Regions from separate parts of the Microbacterium sp. MTN4-26 genome, predicted to be linked through region 1. Evidence: predicted binding sites of a transcription regulator. Region 1 holds the regulator's gene; each other region holds the start of a gene.

Evidence for each region. Region 1 encodes LexA, which represses DNA repair genes until DNA is damaged. Its sites were predicted from a motif close to TCGAACANNTGTTCGA; they were not measured.
Region 2: ACGG9C_RS10410 (DUF222 domain-containing protein) is a predicted target of LexA. The motif match lies at 2,928-2,943, and genes of this name have one in related genera.
Region 3: ACGG9C_RS16280 (HNH endonuclease signature motif containing protein) is a predicted target of LexA. The motif match lies at 3,164-3,179, and genes of this name have one in related genera.

The regions. Positions count from the first base shown of each region.
Region 1 is NZ_BTGO01000008.1:139,506-144,519, reverse strand. It holds gene hisH (imidazole glycerol phosphate synthase subunit HisH) at 1-493, opposite strand, end outside; gene hisB (imidazoleglycerol-phosphate dehydratase HisB) at 490-1,089, opposite strand; gene ACGG9C_RS08955 (histidinol-phosphate transaminase) at 1,086-2,180, opposite strand; gene ACGG9C_RS08950 (LysM peptidoglycan-binding domain-containing protein) at 2,207-2,560, opposite strand; gene lexA (transcriptional repressor LexA) at 2,828-3,508, shown strand; gene ACGG9C_RS08940 (hypothetical protein) at 3,820-5,014, shown strand, end outside.
Region 2 is NZ_BTGO01000010.1:121,977-126,990, reverse strand. It holds gene ACGG9C_RS10435 (DUF3375 domain-containing protein) at 1-252, opposite strand, end outside; gene ACGG9C_RS10430 (DUF1877 family protein) at 318-839, opposite strand; tRNA gene ACGG9C_RS10425 (tRNA-Ser) at 1,150-1,238, opposite strand; gene ACGG9C_RS10420 (LCP family protein) at 1,329-2,609, opposite strand; tRNA gene ACGG9C_RS10415 (tRNA-Ser) at 2,683-2,770, opposite strand; gene ACGG9C_RS10410 (DUF222 domain-containing protein) at 2,955-4,277, shown strand; gene ACGG9C_RS10405 (HAD family hydrolase) at 4,448-5,014, opposite strand, start outside.
Region 3 is NZ_BTGO01000027.1:4,556-9,569, forward strand. It holds gene ACGG9C_RS16255 (TetR/AcrR family transcriptional regulator) at 1-464, shown strand, start outside; gene ACGG9C_RS16260 (cyanamide hydratase) at 601-1,206, shown strand; gene ACGG9C_RS16265 (DUF6518 family protein) at 1,365-1,958, shown strand; gene ACGG9C_RS16270 (DNA alkylation repair protein) at 2,041-2,514, opposite strand; gene ACGG9C_RS16275 (O-acetyl-ADP-ribose deacetylase) at 2,597-3,097, shown strand; gene ACGG9C_RS16280 (HNH endonuclease signature motif containing protein) at 3,201-4,640, shown strand; gene ACGG9C_RS16285 (hypothetical protein) at 4,813-5,014, shown strand, end outside.

The DNA.
Region 1 (5,014 bases):
CAGCGAGGGGGCGCTGCGTCTGCATCGTCCAGTGCTGGGCGGCGAACGAGTGCACGAAGTAGAACCGCTCGTTCTCGATTCCGCGGAACAGGCGACTGCCGGCCCCCGACGCGACGGTGTTCCATCCCATGTGCGGAAGGACAGGAGCATCCAACTCGGTGACCGCGCCCGGCCACTCGCCCAGTCCCGGAGTGTCCGCGCCCCGCTCCACACCGTGTTCGAAGAGGACCTGCATCCCCACGCAGATCCCCAGCACGGGCCTACCGCCGGCCAGACGTCGTCCGATGAGCTCGTCGCCGCAGCGCGAGCGCAGTGCGGCGACGACCGCCTCGAAGGCGCCGACGCCGGGCACCACGAGTCCGTCCGCGTCTTGGATCAGCCCGCGGTCGGCCGTCAGCCGCGCGTCGGCTCCGGCAGCGACGAGAGCCTTGACCGCGGAATGGACGTTCCCGGATCCGTAGTCGAGAACGGCGACGAGGGGCCGGTCGGTCACAGGGCGCCCTTCGTGCTCGGCACGCCGTCGACGAGTGGATCGAGCGCTTTCGCCTGGCGGAAGGCACGCGCGAATGCCTTGTATTCCGCCTCGGCGATGTGGTGAGGGTCCCGGCCGCCCAGCACCCTTACGTGGACGGTCAGCGCCGCCTGGAAGGACAGCGCCTCGAAGGTGTGGCGCACCAACGACCCCGTGAAGTGGCCGCCGATGAGGTGGTGTTCGAAACCGGCCGGCTCGCCCGTGTGCACGAGGTAGGGCCGCCCACTGATGTCGACCACTGCCTGGGCGAGGGCTTCGTCGAGCGGGACGAGCGCATCCCCGTAGCGGCTGATGCCGGCCTTGTCGCCGAGAGCCTGCCGGATCGCCTGCCCGAGCACGATCGCGACGTCTTCGACCGTGTGGTGTGCGTCGATGTCGGTGTCGCCCGACGCGCGAACCGTGAGGTCGGTGAGCGAGTGCTTCGCGAACGCGGTCAGCATGTGGTCGTAGAACGGCACCGACGTGTCGATGCTGCTGCGCCCCGTGCCGTCGAGGTCGAGCTGGAGCTCGACCGTCGACTCGCTGGTCGATCGGGTGAGCGAGGCGGTGCGGGTCATGACGTCGATCCTAACGACGCCAGCGCATCCAGGAACGCGGTCGTCTCCGCCTCTGTTCCTGCCGTGACGCGGAGGTGGTGCGGGATGCCCACGTCCCTGATGAGGATGCCGCGGTCGTAGAGGGCACCGAACGTCGCCGCCGGGTCCTCGACTCCCCCGAACAGGACGAAGTTCGTCCACGACGGGTGCGGCTGGTAGCCGAGCGCCTCGAGGGTGGCGGAGATGCGGTCGCGCTGCGCGACGATCTCGTCGACCATGCCGAGCATGACCGGCGCGTGACGCAGCGCCGCGAGCGCGGCGGCCTGCGTGATGGCACTCAGGTGGTACGGCAGGCGCACCAGACGCAGAGCGTCCACGACCGCGGGGTCGGCAGCGAGGTAACCCACGCGAGCTCCGGCGAAGGCGAATGCCTTCGACATCGTGCGCGACACGATCAGTCGCTCGCGCCCGGGGAGCAGGGTGATCGCTGATGGCTCGTCGTGAGGCGCGAACTCCTGGTACGCCTCGTCGACCACGACCATCGCCCGGCTCGCGTCGTAGACCGCTGCGATCACGTCAAGTGGCAGCGGCGTGCCCGTCGGGTTGTTCGGGGCGCACAGGAACACCACATCCGGATCGGCTGCTGCGACCTGGTCGGCCGCCGAATCGGCGGTCACCGAGAAGTCGTCTTCGCGCGTTCCCGCGACCCAGGCAGCACCGGTCGCTCGCGTCAGCAGCGGGTACATCGAGTAGGTGGGCGCGAAGCCGAACGCCGTCCTCCCCGGTCCAGCGAAGGCCTGGAGCACGTGCTGAAGCACCTCGTTGGAACCGTTGGCGGCCCACATCTGCTCAGGAAGCAGCCCTTCACCCAGGTAATCCGCGAACGCCTCGCGAAGCGGCAGGAACTCGCGATCGGGGTATCGGTTGACGTCCCGAAGCGCCAATGCGATCGCATCGAGGATGTCGGCGGCGATCTCATCCGGCACGGGATGGGTGTTCTCGTTCACGTTCAGCGCAACCGGAAGCGGTGCCTGAGGCGCACCGTACGGAGTCATTCCGCGCAGATCGTCACGGAGAGGAAGGTCGTCGAGGCGAGCGGTCACCCCTCCCATGGTACGGGCGCGCTTCGCCCGGCGGTCTACGGTGCCGTGTCGTAGCGCGCAGGGATGGCCAGCTCCTGACCAGCCGAGACATCGACACCGTCGAGAGCATTCAGGCGCGCGATGTCGTCAACGACGTCTCGAGGATCGCTCTCCGGTGCCACGCGCTCCGCGATCGCCCAGAGCGATTCACCTGCACTCACGACGACCGTGGAGAACGAGGCAGCGTCGCCGGCGTCATCGCGCGACGCGAGCGCGCTGCCGCCACTGATGACCGCGACCGCCACGCATGCGGCGGCGGGCAGTGCCGCCGCGGCGGCAAGAACGCGACGGCCGCGCACGGTCATGCGCAGGCGGGTGCGGTGGTGCGGCGTGATGCTGATCGCGGTCATCTCTCCTCCTTCTCGGCGAGAGGTTCGCATCGCTGAACTCGGCCGGGAGCCGGCGATGCGAACCTCTCTTCCGAAGCTATCTTCGATCTCGTAAGCTGTCAAGCGGGCCGACCGGTGGACTTCTCTCGAACACGACACGCGGAGCGCTTGCAGACCGTGTCGGACGAGGGCGGATACCGTTTCGATGAGCAGAGCCCATCACCGACCTCCGACATTCGAAGGCCGGTGCCCCTCGGACGACGAGGGGTGAGGAGACAGGAGCACGAGATGACCGAGCCGACGAGCCGCGCGCGACCCCAGACACGGCGGCGCCGCAGCCTCAGCGACAAGCAGCTCGCGATCCTCGAAGTGATCCAGCGATCGATCGCACGGCACGGGTACCCGCCGAGCATGCGTGAGATCGGCGACGCGGTCGGGCTGAAGTCGTTGTCGAGCGTGACGCATCAGCTGAATCAGCTGGAGCTGAGCGGCTACCTGCGCCGCGATGCCGGCAAGACTCGCGCGATGGAGGTCCTCATCGACCTCCCCGGCGCGAGCACGGAAAGCCCCGCCGACGCGGCGCCCCCCGTGGGCGATGCCGCGATGGTCCCCCTCGTCGGGCGCATCGCCGCCGGGGTGCCGATCACCGCCGATCAGCAGATCGACGAGGTCTTCCCGCTGCCGAGGCAGCTGGTCGGCAAGGGCGACCTGTTCATGCTCAAGGTGTCCGGCGAGTCGATGATCGACGCGGCCATCTGCGACGGCGACTGGGTCGTAGTGCGCTCGCAGCCGACGGCCGAGAACGGCGACATCGTCGCCGCGATGCTCGACGGGGAGGCGACCGTCAAGACCTTCCGCCAGCGCGACGGTCACGTGTGGCTGCTGCCGCGGAACTCCGCGTTCGAGCCGATCCTCGGGGACGAGGCCGTCGTGCTCGGCAAAGTCGTGGCGGTGATGCGCGCCGTCTGACGGCCGTCTCCTCAGCCGGCCAGCGCACCGCGCGTGCAACAACTCAGGCTGTGCTGGCGATTCTGGTGCCGTGGCGGCATCCCGATGGTGTCTCAGCCTGAGTCGGGTCCGCAGGAGGCCGAGTAGGACGGAACTCGCACCCCGACGCCTCACCTCGCACGAGGCCAGGATCCAGAGAACGGGCGCCAGAATTCGGGGACGAAGGTGTCCGACCGCTTGAGGGCGTCGGAGAACCTGATCTGGGGCACACGTGCGAACGGGGCGGCGTTCCCGCCACAATGGGGCTGACCCGACAAGAGGGAGCCCTCGCCATGGCCACGACAGACATCACCGATCTCCGCGCGGAGATCGAACGGCTGAAAGCGGAGAACGCCGATCTTCGTTCCCAGGCGTCCTCGGATCTCAGCGGAGAAAGACCTGTCTCAGACCGCGCTGGTCACACCGGATGGTGGCGTGCCCTCATCTCGGCCGTCTGCATCGTGCTCGCCGGCATCCTCGTGCCCGTCTCCGTCCTCGGCACGTGGGCGCGCGCGGAACTCGTGAGCGAGGACGCGTTCGTGCAGACCTTCGGTCCCCTCGCGGACGATCCCGATGTGCAGCAGCTGGTGATCGACCAGGCGTCCACCGCCGTGAACGCGGCCGTCGACGTCGAGGGCATCACGAACGACGTCATCGACGGCGTGCAGAGCCTCGATCTTCCGCCCGCCGCGTCGTCGGCGCTCGACCTCCTCCGGCAGCCCGCCGTCCAGGGCGTGCAGGGCCTCATCGACTCGGCGATCACCGGAGTGGTCCAGTCCGACGCCTTTCCCGAGGTGTGGCGAACGGCTCTCGTCGCCAGCCATCGTGCGCTCGTCGCCGCAGCGACGGGCGACGACTCCACCGCGATCGCGATCGACGACACCGGCGCCCTCGGCATCCAGCTCGGCCCCATCATCGAGGAGCTGAAGTCACGACTGGCCGCGCAGGGTTTCGGCTTCGTCACCTCCATCCCGGCGATCGATCAGACCATCGTCATCGTCCAGGCCGATGGCCTGCTTCTGGTGGGCACCGTCTACAACCTCGCCGTCACAGCGGGCTACTGGATCCCCTTCGTAGCCCTCGGCCTCGCCGCCGTCGGGGTGCTGATCGCGCGCCGACGGTCGACGGCCGTGCTCGGGGTCGGCGTCGCCATCACGATCGGCGCAGGTCTGCTCGCGGTAGCCCTCGCGAGCGCGGGAGCCGTCCTCAGCCTCAACGCACCCGGTCTGGGCATCCCCGCTCGCACTCTGGAGTCGATCTACGACACGGTGATCGGCGCCGTCCGCGATACGGCGGTCGTCCTGACCTTCCTCGGCATCGTCGTCGCCGTGGCGGCGTGGCTGAGCGGCCGTTGGGCGCCGGCGCGGCGCATCCGCTCCGTGGCCGGCTCGCTCACCGCGTCGGCGCGATCGGGACTGCGCAGTCGAGGGCTCGACACGGGCGCCTTCGGGGACGCGATGCATCGCCAGCGCGTGCTCGTGCGCGTCG
Region 2 (5,014 bases), on a different contig from region 1:
GCCGGCCGATCGCCACTCCCCGCAGTACCCCTTCGCAGTCAGCGGCAAGACCAGCCCCTGCGCACGGAGCCGCTCGAGGTCGGCATCGATCCGCTCGTACAGCTCCTCAGCGTCGACTCGGCGCTCGTCTCCACCCAGATGGGTACCGAGAAGACCGGCGACCACGGGTGCACTGTCGGCTCGAAGCAGCTTCCACGCCGCATCGCGCTGCGCGAGCTGGGCGAGCTCGAGAACCTGGGCGACGGCGGGCACGCGTCCATTCTGAAGGAACACACCGACATCCGTTGACGCAGCGGCGGCGGATAGCTCGGACTGCGTCACCCGATGAGGTAGACCATCCCGCGACCGTCTGTCGCGAGCGCCTCGACGAACTCCTGTGCCCGCGTGAGGTAGTCGAGGACGTAGCGCAGCTCGTCGTCATCGTCGGCTCCGTGCCGGCTGCGCCAAGTGCGCGCCCACGTTCGCACCTGAGACTCGTCGATCGCACAGAGGTCGTCCCGAATCGCCGGCACCTCCTCCGGAAGGATGGTCCTCACCCACGGGTCCCAACCCATGTCGTGCATCGTCACGTTCCCCTCGAACATTCGGCAGCACGAGCCGGCGGCGGGACCTCCGGGCCCCGAGCGCGTGAGGGACTGCAGAGCAGACCATGCCTTGTCGAGATAGAGCATGTCGCGCTTCAGCGAGACCTGCTCGAACGTCGCGACACTCACGCTCACGTGCGGCTCCAGGCCCCATGCGTCAGCGAGCGGGTCGCTGGAGAGAATGCTGTGCGGGTCATCGACCGCCTGCTGAGCGCGGTCGGCATCGAAGGCATATGCGTAGTAGCGGATTCCCATGCGGCCAGCATCCCGACGCAGGCGTTGCCACGATCACCGCATCCGACGCGGTGGGGAGAACGCGCCCCGAATCCGCCGCTGTGGAGGAACGGAGGCCTTCGCATGGCCCCACCCCTGGAGACCGAGGGATAAGCGCTCCCGGTCTCGCCGGAGGCGGCACCGACTGAGCGCTTAATCAAGCTGAGCTCAAGCAGATTGATCAGGATGCGGCCGCAGCGCCGCGCGCACCGCGCAGTACGCAACGCCGCGCAAACGTGGCAGATTTCGTGGCAGAAGGAGAATCACTCACCTCTGACCAGGGGTTTTTCGGCGGAGACGGAGGGATTTGAACCCTCGGTCCCCTTGCGAGGACTCCACCTTAGCAGGGTGGTGCACTAGGCCTGACTATGCGACGTCTCCAGGCATCCACGGCACCGAAGCGCCTGAATGCACCCGGCAATCATAACCGCTGACGCGCGCGGTGACGAACCGCGGGCGTCGACGAAACGATCAGCCGAAGACGTTACCGGCCGAGCACGTCTCCTGCGCAGCGGTCGAACCGGGGATCGAGTCCGGAAGAACCGCGGAGGTCTCGGTCGGGTCGGGCGTCGGCTCACCCGACGACTCTGTGGTCGGCTCCTCCGTGGGCTCTGCGGGCGCCTCGGTCTCCTCAGTGACCGGCTCCTCGATGATCACACCACCGGTGTCGTTTGGGTCGCTCGTCAGCGTGAGCGACTGATTCGCCTCGAGCGCGGCCCACAGCGCATCGGCGGCCTCATAGTTCGGCACGACGCGGTTGGGGTCAGACGGGTCGTCGTACACGGGGTACTGCACGAAGACCATCTCGTCGAAGGGCACATCTTTCACCGCGAGCGCGATCTGCACGAGCGTCATCGGGTTCGTGAGGCTCTGGCTGGGGGTCACGTTGTCGACCGCGGTGGTCGCGAGCTGCAGCAGCGTCGACGGGTTCGACAGCACCTCGTCGCTGACGAGCTTGCGCGCGAGCGACGACATGTACTGCTGCTGGTTGCTGATGCGCGCCAGGTCGCTGCCATTCTCGAGTCCGTGACGAGTGCGCAGGAACTGCAGCGCCTCCACACCCTGGATGTTGCGGGTTCCCGCCGGCCAGTCGATGCCGGTATACCGGTCCTGGATGCCACCGTTGCCGATGCAGACGTCGACTCCCCCGATCGCATCGGTGATGTTGATCACGTTGCCGAAGCTCACCTTGGCGGCGAACGGGATGTTCATGCCACTGAGCTCGGAGATGGTCTTCGCGACACAGTTGAGGCCGCCGTAGGAGTACGCGCTGTTGATCTGCTGCCTGCTCATCGCCGACGACACCGAGCCGTCCTCATCCGTGCACTCGGGGATGGGCACCATCAGGTCACGCGGGAAGGAGATGACTGTGACACGTCGCGGCTCATCGGAGATGTGGACCAGGAGATTGACGTCGTTGAGCTGCCCCTCGGCATCGGCTCCCGTGCAGCGATCGCCGAACAGGTAGGCATACTCCGCCTCGCACTCGTCCGTGCCGACGACGAGCATGTTGACGCCACCTTCGATCGCACCGATGTCGGGCGGCACGGCATCCTGACCCTCGAGAGCGACCGCCTCGTCGGCGAAGCTCGCCGTGATGTCGTAGGCGGTGTAAGCAGCGACGCCCGCACCCGCGACGAAGACGACGGCGGCGACGATACCGATGATCTTCGCCAGCAGACCGGCGGGATGCGGCGACTTCAGCTCGCCGTGTCGTGCGACGGTGCGCCGACCACGCTTGCTCTGACTCACTCGGATCCTCTCGGGTGTCGCCCACCGCTCGTCGGCGCGCTCCCGGGTGCGGATCGCGCCGACCACGATGCTGTGGCGGAGGGTGTGGGATTCGAACCCACGGGACATCGCTGCCCACTGGTTTTCAAGACCAGCTCCATCGGCCGCTCGGACAACCCTCCCGACGAGGCCGCCGCAGCGGCATCCGTCGAACGGCGTCGAGTCTAGCCGACGGCGCTTTGCCGATATTCTCGCAACGGGTTCTGTGGATGCACTGAACGGCACGCGGATGTGGACGGTGCGCGATATCCACCGCCGTCGACCGCCTCCGAAGCGATGTCGGAGGTATGTTCTAAAGTCTTGAGCATGGACAGCGACCCCGACGAGTGGTTCGACGAAGGCGACATGCCGCCCGTCGACATCCCCCTCTCGGTGCTCATGGCGGCAGCGGCGGAACAGCCCGACGAGCTCGACGACGTTCTCGACCTCACCCAGACGATGATGCAGTTCGTCGCCCAACGGTATTCCGCGATCGATGGGATGCGGCGGCGCGCCGTCGACGAGGCGACGGCGTTCAGCGTCGATCTGGCCTCGGTCGCGTTCCGATCCGTGCGTCTCGAGCTGGCCGCCGCGCTGCGCGTCTCGGAGTACGTCGCGGAGGCGATGCTCGTCCACGCCGAGGCCCTGGTGCATCGCTATCCCGAGGTGTGGCATTCGCTTCACGCCGGGCGCATCGACGACGACAAGAGCCACGTGCTGGTCGCGGGGCTCGACGAGATCGGCGCCGAGGCTGCCGCGCTTCTTCTCCCCGAGGCGCTGGACGCCGCCGAGAACCTGCAGATAGGTCCCTTCCGGCGCATGTTGCGCCGGCTCATCGAGACCCACCGCGCGAGCACCCTCGAGGAACGTCACGAACAGGCGCTTGAGCAGCGCCGTGTCGTGCTGGAAACGCTCGGCGACGGAATGGCGTGGCTCGGAGCCCACATTCCCGCGGTCGAGGCACAGGCGATTCACCAGCGCCTCACCGCGATGGGCAAGGCGATCACCGCCGCCGAGGGCGAAGAACGCACGCTCGACCAGGTACGCGCAGACGTGTTCGGAGACCTCCTCATCGACGGCACGACGGATCACGTGCCATCAGAAGCGCGCGGCATCCGCGCGACGGTGGTCGTCACGGTGCCGGCCCTCTCCCTGCTGGAAGACGAGCAACCGGCTGGGTCCGAGCCCGCCGTCGTCGAGGGCCTCGGGCCGATCCCCCATTCCAAGGCTCGCGAGCTCTGCGGCGGGGCACGCGAATGGATGCGCGTGCTCACCCACCCTGAGACAGGGGCGGTGCTGTCCTTCGGCCGCGATCGGTACCGGCCGCCGAAAGTCCTTCGCGACATCGTGAGATGGCGCGCCGGGCGATGCATGGGTCCCGGTTGCGGGATGCCGGCAGAGCGATGCGAGATCGACCACTCGATCGCGTGGGAAGACGGCGGGTCGACCGAGCTGGCCAACCTTCATCCGCTGTGCAAAGGCCACCACACCCTCAAACACCACGGCGGATGGAACCTGCACCACTGCGACGACGGCGACGTGATCTGGACCTCGCCGACCGGGCGAAGATACCGAGTCAGACCGGAACGGCGCGTGCCGATCTTCCGCCCCGACCCCGAGCCACCCGGGCCTCTCGCCGCGCCCTTCTGACCCGCGTTTCGTCTCGCTCCGCTCGCTCAACGACCCAAGGGCGGCCACGCGTGCTGCGTTTCGTCTCGCTCCGCTCGCTCAAGGACCCAGGGGCGCGGAGGGAGGAGCTCCCCTGGTCGTTGAGCGAGGAGCGAAGCGACGAGACGAAACGCGCCGAGCGAACGCGCCGGCTACAGCGCGCGCAGGGCGGCGGCGACGCCGCCCTCGTGCACGGGATCCGTCGAGCCGTTCGCGGCCGCACGCACCTCCTCGGGGCTCTGCCCCATCGCGATCGCGCGGCCACCGTTGCGCACCGCCCACTCGAACATGCCGATGTCATTGCGACCGTCACCGATGACGAGCACGTGCGCCGGATCGAACCCGAGCTCCGTGCGCACCATCTCCAGCGCGGTCCCCTTGTCGACACCCTGCGGCGCGATGTCGAGCCACGCGGTCCAGCCCACGGCGTACGACACCTCGTTCAGGCCGATGCGCTGCACGAGCTCCAGGAAGTCGCCGTCGGTGTTGTCCGGCGAGATCACGACCACCCGACTCACCGGCTTCGCGGCGAGTTCCTCGAACGGCACCCGATCCGCCTTCCCCAGGTTCCAGTCGTCGACGTAGTCGGTGTACAGCCGATGCCCGTCGGGCAGTTCGACCATGTAGTGCGCGTCGGGCAGGTGCTCGCGCAGCAGGGTCAGCACCTCGTGCGCGTCGAAGGACTCGGTGTGGTGCAGCGCATACTCGTGGGTGGCGGC
Region 3 (5,014 bases), on a different contig from region 1:
ACGAGGTCGAGCGCCCCGCGGCAGACACGCTGTGGAAGGACGCCATCGCGAGTCGCGCACGCTCACTGCGCGACGCCCTCCGCCGGCACCCGTGGGCTATCCCCATCATGGAGTCGCGACGCACCCCCGGTGCTGACATCCTCGATCACCACGAAGCGCTCGTGACGACCTGGCTCAGCACCGGCTTCTCGCTTGCCGTCGTCGCACATGGACTCGCGGTCGTCGACGCCTTCGTCTACGGCTTCGCGCTGCAGGAGGCGGCACTCCCGCTCGGTGACGCCGGCGGCGACCTGACCGAGGCCGGCGATCAGATCATCGCGCCGCTCTCGCCCGAGGCATACCCTTCGCTGGTGCGCTTCACGAGCGAGCACGTCATGCAGCCCGGATACGATTTCCGCGACTCGTTCGAAGCGGGACTCGAGATCGTGCTCGACGGCATCGAGCGTCGCGGCCGCAACGAGTGACCGCCGGGACGGCCGGCTCGGTTCACTCCACGTCGACGCGCCGCTCCTCCCTGCCCGCAACGGGATGGCTGTTTTCGGACGGTCGCTGTCGCACCGGGCTGTGTCGGGGGTCCCCACGCGCCCGCAGGATGTATGCATGCGCATCGCGGACTTCACTGTGCCCGACACACTGGCGGCACGCGGTGCCCTCGAGCTCGCCACGCAGTACCAATCCCCCGCGATCACCGCTCACGCACTGCGCTCGTGGCTCTGGGCCGAGGCCTTCGCGCGGGTCGACGGCATCACCGACATCGACCACGAGCTGCTGTATGTGTCTGCCGTGCTGCACGACATCGGCATCGCGACGGAGTTCGATAACCACACAATCTCCTACGAGCACGCCGGCGGGCACGTCGGTGTCGCGCTCACCGCGGGAGCAGGCTGGCCGGCGCACCGGCGCAATCGGGTGCTCGAGGTGATCGTGCGCCACAACTGGCCGGGTGTCGATCCGGCGTTGGACGCCGAGGGCCACCTGCTCGAGATCGCCACGGGTCTGGACATCTCCGGCGCGAGGCCGGATGCTCTGTTGGAAGTCTTCCGACGCGAAGTGCTTGCCGCCCACCCGCGAGGAACGCTCGCCGCGGAGTTCGGCTCATGCCTGAGCGACCAGGCATCACGAAAACCCGATACAGCCGCGAAACGACTCGTCGACGGCGGCCTCATCGTCAAGCTCGCGGCCAACCCCCTCGAACGTCTGGGCTGACTCGACCAGCGACGGAACAAGACGGTTGATGGCGTCATCACGGGCGGTGGCGAGCGGGTCGGGGGGATGAGGCGACCGACGGTCGGTGGCCTGTCACCTCGGGCACATAGAGTGTCCGAGTGGCGCAAGCGGCGACCGCGCAGGCGCGGACAAGATCGATGACGAGCGTGGCGCTCGCCTCAGCCGCGGTGCTCGCGGCGAGCCTGGTGCTCGGCGGCGCGACGGCGTTCGCGCAGGCGTTCCTGCCCGAGTGGTTCGTGTCGTTCGCGAACTCGGCGAGCGGCTGGACCGTCATCACCGCCGCGCTGGTCTACGGGGCTCGAGTGCCCTGGTGGCTGTCCGCCGCGCTCGGGGCGGTGAGCTTCGTGCTGCTCACCGTCGGGTACGCGATCGTGTCGACGATGCGCGGCTACGCGTATGACCCGCTGATGTTCTCGGTGATCGGCCTCGTCGTCGGACCGTTCGTCGGCGTCGCCGCGTGCTGGCTGCGCGCGCGCGGGCTGCGCGCCGCGCTCGGTACGGCCGCGCTCGCGGGAGTCGGAATGGGCGAGGCTGCCTATGGACTCACGGTGGTCGGCGAGACCACGAGCCCGGTGTACTGGATCGTCATCGGGATCATCGGAGTGGTGTTGCTCGGGGTGATGCTGTGGGGTCGTATCCGTGGAGCCCTACCCGTCGTGGTCGCGGTCGGCGGCACGGCGGTCGTGGCGGTCGCCTTCGTGGCGGCGTACAGCATGGTGGGGCTGATCTGACAGCGGCGTTCGCGGTTCCAACGGCGTTCGCCGCTCAGCGCGGCATGCCGCGTCCCCGCGAGGATCACGACGTGCTTCTGCGCTACAGCAGAGCGGCGGCGGTTTGGAGGCTCTGCGCATCGGATGACGCCCATCGAGCCACGATCCGTCTGGCGCGATCGGCCTCAGCGCCCCGAAGCCGAGCGAGCAGCGGACGCACCACATCGACCGTGAGCGGCTCGATGAGGTCGGCGACGCGCGCATCGCGAAGGAACCCCTCGATGCGGGTGAGGTCGTTGCCGGTGAGCGACTCGACGTATCGCTGCAGCAGCACGATCGTTGCCAGCCGGCGCTCGAGGACGGGCACCGACCACAGTTCAGACGCGACGGCAGTCACCTCATCATGCTGCAGGTCGCCGTATCGGCGGAGCGCGTCACGAACGGTGCCGCGCACCGCCCCCACCGATGCGCCGTAGACGCGCAGCCCGCCGACCGACGCGTCGCCGTCCGCCCACGTGCGCCACTCCGTCGCCTCGGCCCGCAGCGTGCGGTCGATGAAGTCGGCGGGCGAATCCATCCCTCCATTCTCGCCTTCGCCCCGCCGCATCTGTCGAGCGCAAGGGGTTCTGAACGACTGCGGCGCAAGGCACCATGACGACATGACCCTCATCACCACTCTCCACGGCGACATCACCGCGCAGCAGGTCGACGCAGTCGTGAACGCCGCCAACCGCGCCATGCGCGGAGGCGGCGGCGTCGACGGAGCGATCCACCGCGCCGGCGGTCGGGCGATCCTCGACGACTGCATCGCCCGCTTCCCACGCGGTCTCGACACCGGGGATGCGGGATGGACGACCGCCGGCGACCTTCCTGCGCGATGGGTCATTCATACCGTCGGACCCAACCACGCCGCCGGGGAGCGCGACCGGCGCCTTCTGGAGTCCTGCTATCGACGATCCCTCGAGGTCGCCGAAGAACTCGGCGCCACGAGCATCGCCTTCCCGCTGATCAGCGCCGGCATCTATGCGTGGCCACTGGATGATGCCATCGACGCCGCCGTCGAGACCATCTCTCGCGCCGACACCGGCCTGGAGGAGATTCGGCTGGTGTCGTTCGCCGCAGCCACACACGAGCGGGTACGGGCACGAGTGGAGCGATAGCTGCGACTCACGGCTCAGACCGATCTCATTTCGAGCGCGCTGCGTGAACTGCACCAACCGATACTTTCGAAGCAATGTCCGAGGTCGGTGAGACGATGACGTCATGACCGAAACAGCCACCGCACCCGACCAGGTCGCCGCCGCGCGACTGGCGCCGGTGGTCACCGAGGTCGTCGACATCCGGCGTCAGATCGCCCAGCTCCAGGCGCGCGAGGCCCGTGCGCTCGCACACGCGGGCGAGATCGCAGACGCGTGGGCGGCCGCAGAAGAGAACATGTCCACCGCCGACCTCCCCCGGCGCTCCGTCGCCGCTGAACTCGCGACCGCCCTTCGGGTGTCCGACCGCACCGTGCAGCGTCAGATCGGCGAGGCCGCGCGGATGGTCGAGATGTTCCCCGAGACGGTGCGCTCACTCGGGGCCGGCCGCATCTCGCTCGCACACGCGCGCGTCATCGTCGAGGCGGGCGACCGCATCGAGCACCCCGAGCTCGCCGCCGAGTACGAGAACAGCGTGCTCGGATACGCCGAGGCCGAGTCCGCGTCACGCCTGCGGCCGATCGCCAGGCGACGAGCGCAGTGGTTCCTCAACGAGACGATCCGCGAGCGCCACGCGAAAGCCGCCGCGACCCGCTCGGTTCAGGTCCACGATCTCGACGACGGCATGGCCGAACTGCAGGTGACGGGGCCGGCCGTGATCATCCACGGCGTCCACGACCGCCTCACCCGCATGGCTCGCGATGTCGCCGAGGCCGATGCCGAGGCCATCCGCAATGCCCGTGACGCCGTGCAGGCCGCAGTGAAGGCCGAGCGCGCGGAATCGAGAAATGGGGCCGAGCCGACGGGATCGGGAGCGAAAACCGAGCGGAACGAACAGAGCGCGGTCGACCGGGCGGAGGCCCACCTCGACGAGCTCCTCGCCGCCCGCCGTGTGCTCGACGCCATCCGGGTCGATCTTCTCGCCGACATGCTCCTCACGGCAGCCCCCGACGCACACATCGGCACGACCGCGACCGGACTGGGCGCGATCCAGGCGCACGTGCGGGTCACCATCCCCGTGCTCACGCTCCTCGACTCCCCGGCTGACGACCCGTTCGAAGCCGTCACTCTCGCCGGACACGGTCCGATCGACCCGAATACGGCCAGGGAGCTCGCAAGAAACGCTCCCGGATGGGACCGAATTCTCACACATCCCATCTCCGGCGAAGTGCTCGGCGTCGACCGATACCAGGCGTCCAGTCAAATGCGCCGCACCCTCGACGTTCGAGATCAGCACTGTCGATTCCCCGGGTGTCGACTGCCTGCCGCGGTCTGCGACCTCGACCACACGCTGGACTGGCAATTCGGGGGCACGACCACCGTGTCGAATCTCAGTCATCTCTGCCGACGACATCACACCCTGAAACATCAGACGCCGTGGACGGTCGTGCAGAAGCCGGGCGGCGTTCTGGAATGGACAAGCCCCACCGGACGGGTCTACCCCGACCACCCCGTGTCCAGCGTGCAGTTCGTCACCGATGCCGAGTTCGATCCGGCGCCGTTCTGACCCGCCGAAGCGGTCCCCTTCGGGAAAGTTCGGGAAAGATAACGCTTTCCTTGACCTTGCCTTCGGGTGGCGTGACAATGGATGAACCGCGTCAGCAAACGCTTTCCCGCAGGTGCGGCGTGGGGAGGAGCACCGACGCTCCTCCGGAAGTCACCGTTTCGAAGGAGATTCAGTGCCCGATCCACGTCGCCCCAGACGACTGAGAACAACCATCGCCGCCGTCGCCGGAGGTGCGATCGTCGCCTCCGGCGCCCTCGCGGCTTCCCCCGCATCCGCCGCCGACGAGATCGACCTGCGCTTCGACTTCGGTGGGTCCTCCTCGCCCACTCCGGAGGGCTGGATTGCGATCCACCCGGGCTCGGCATACGACGCTG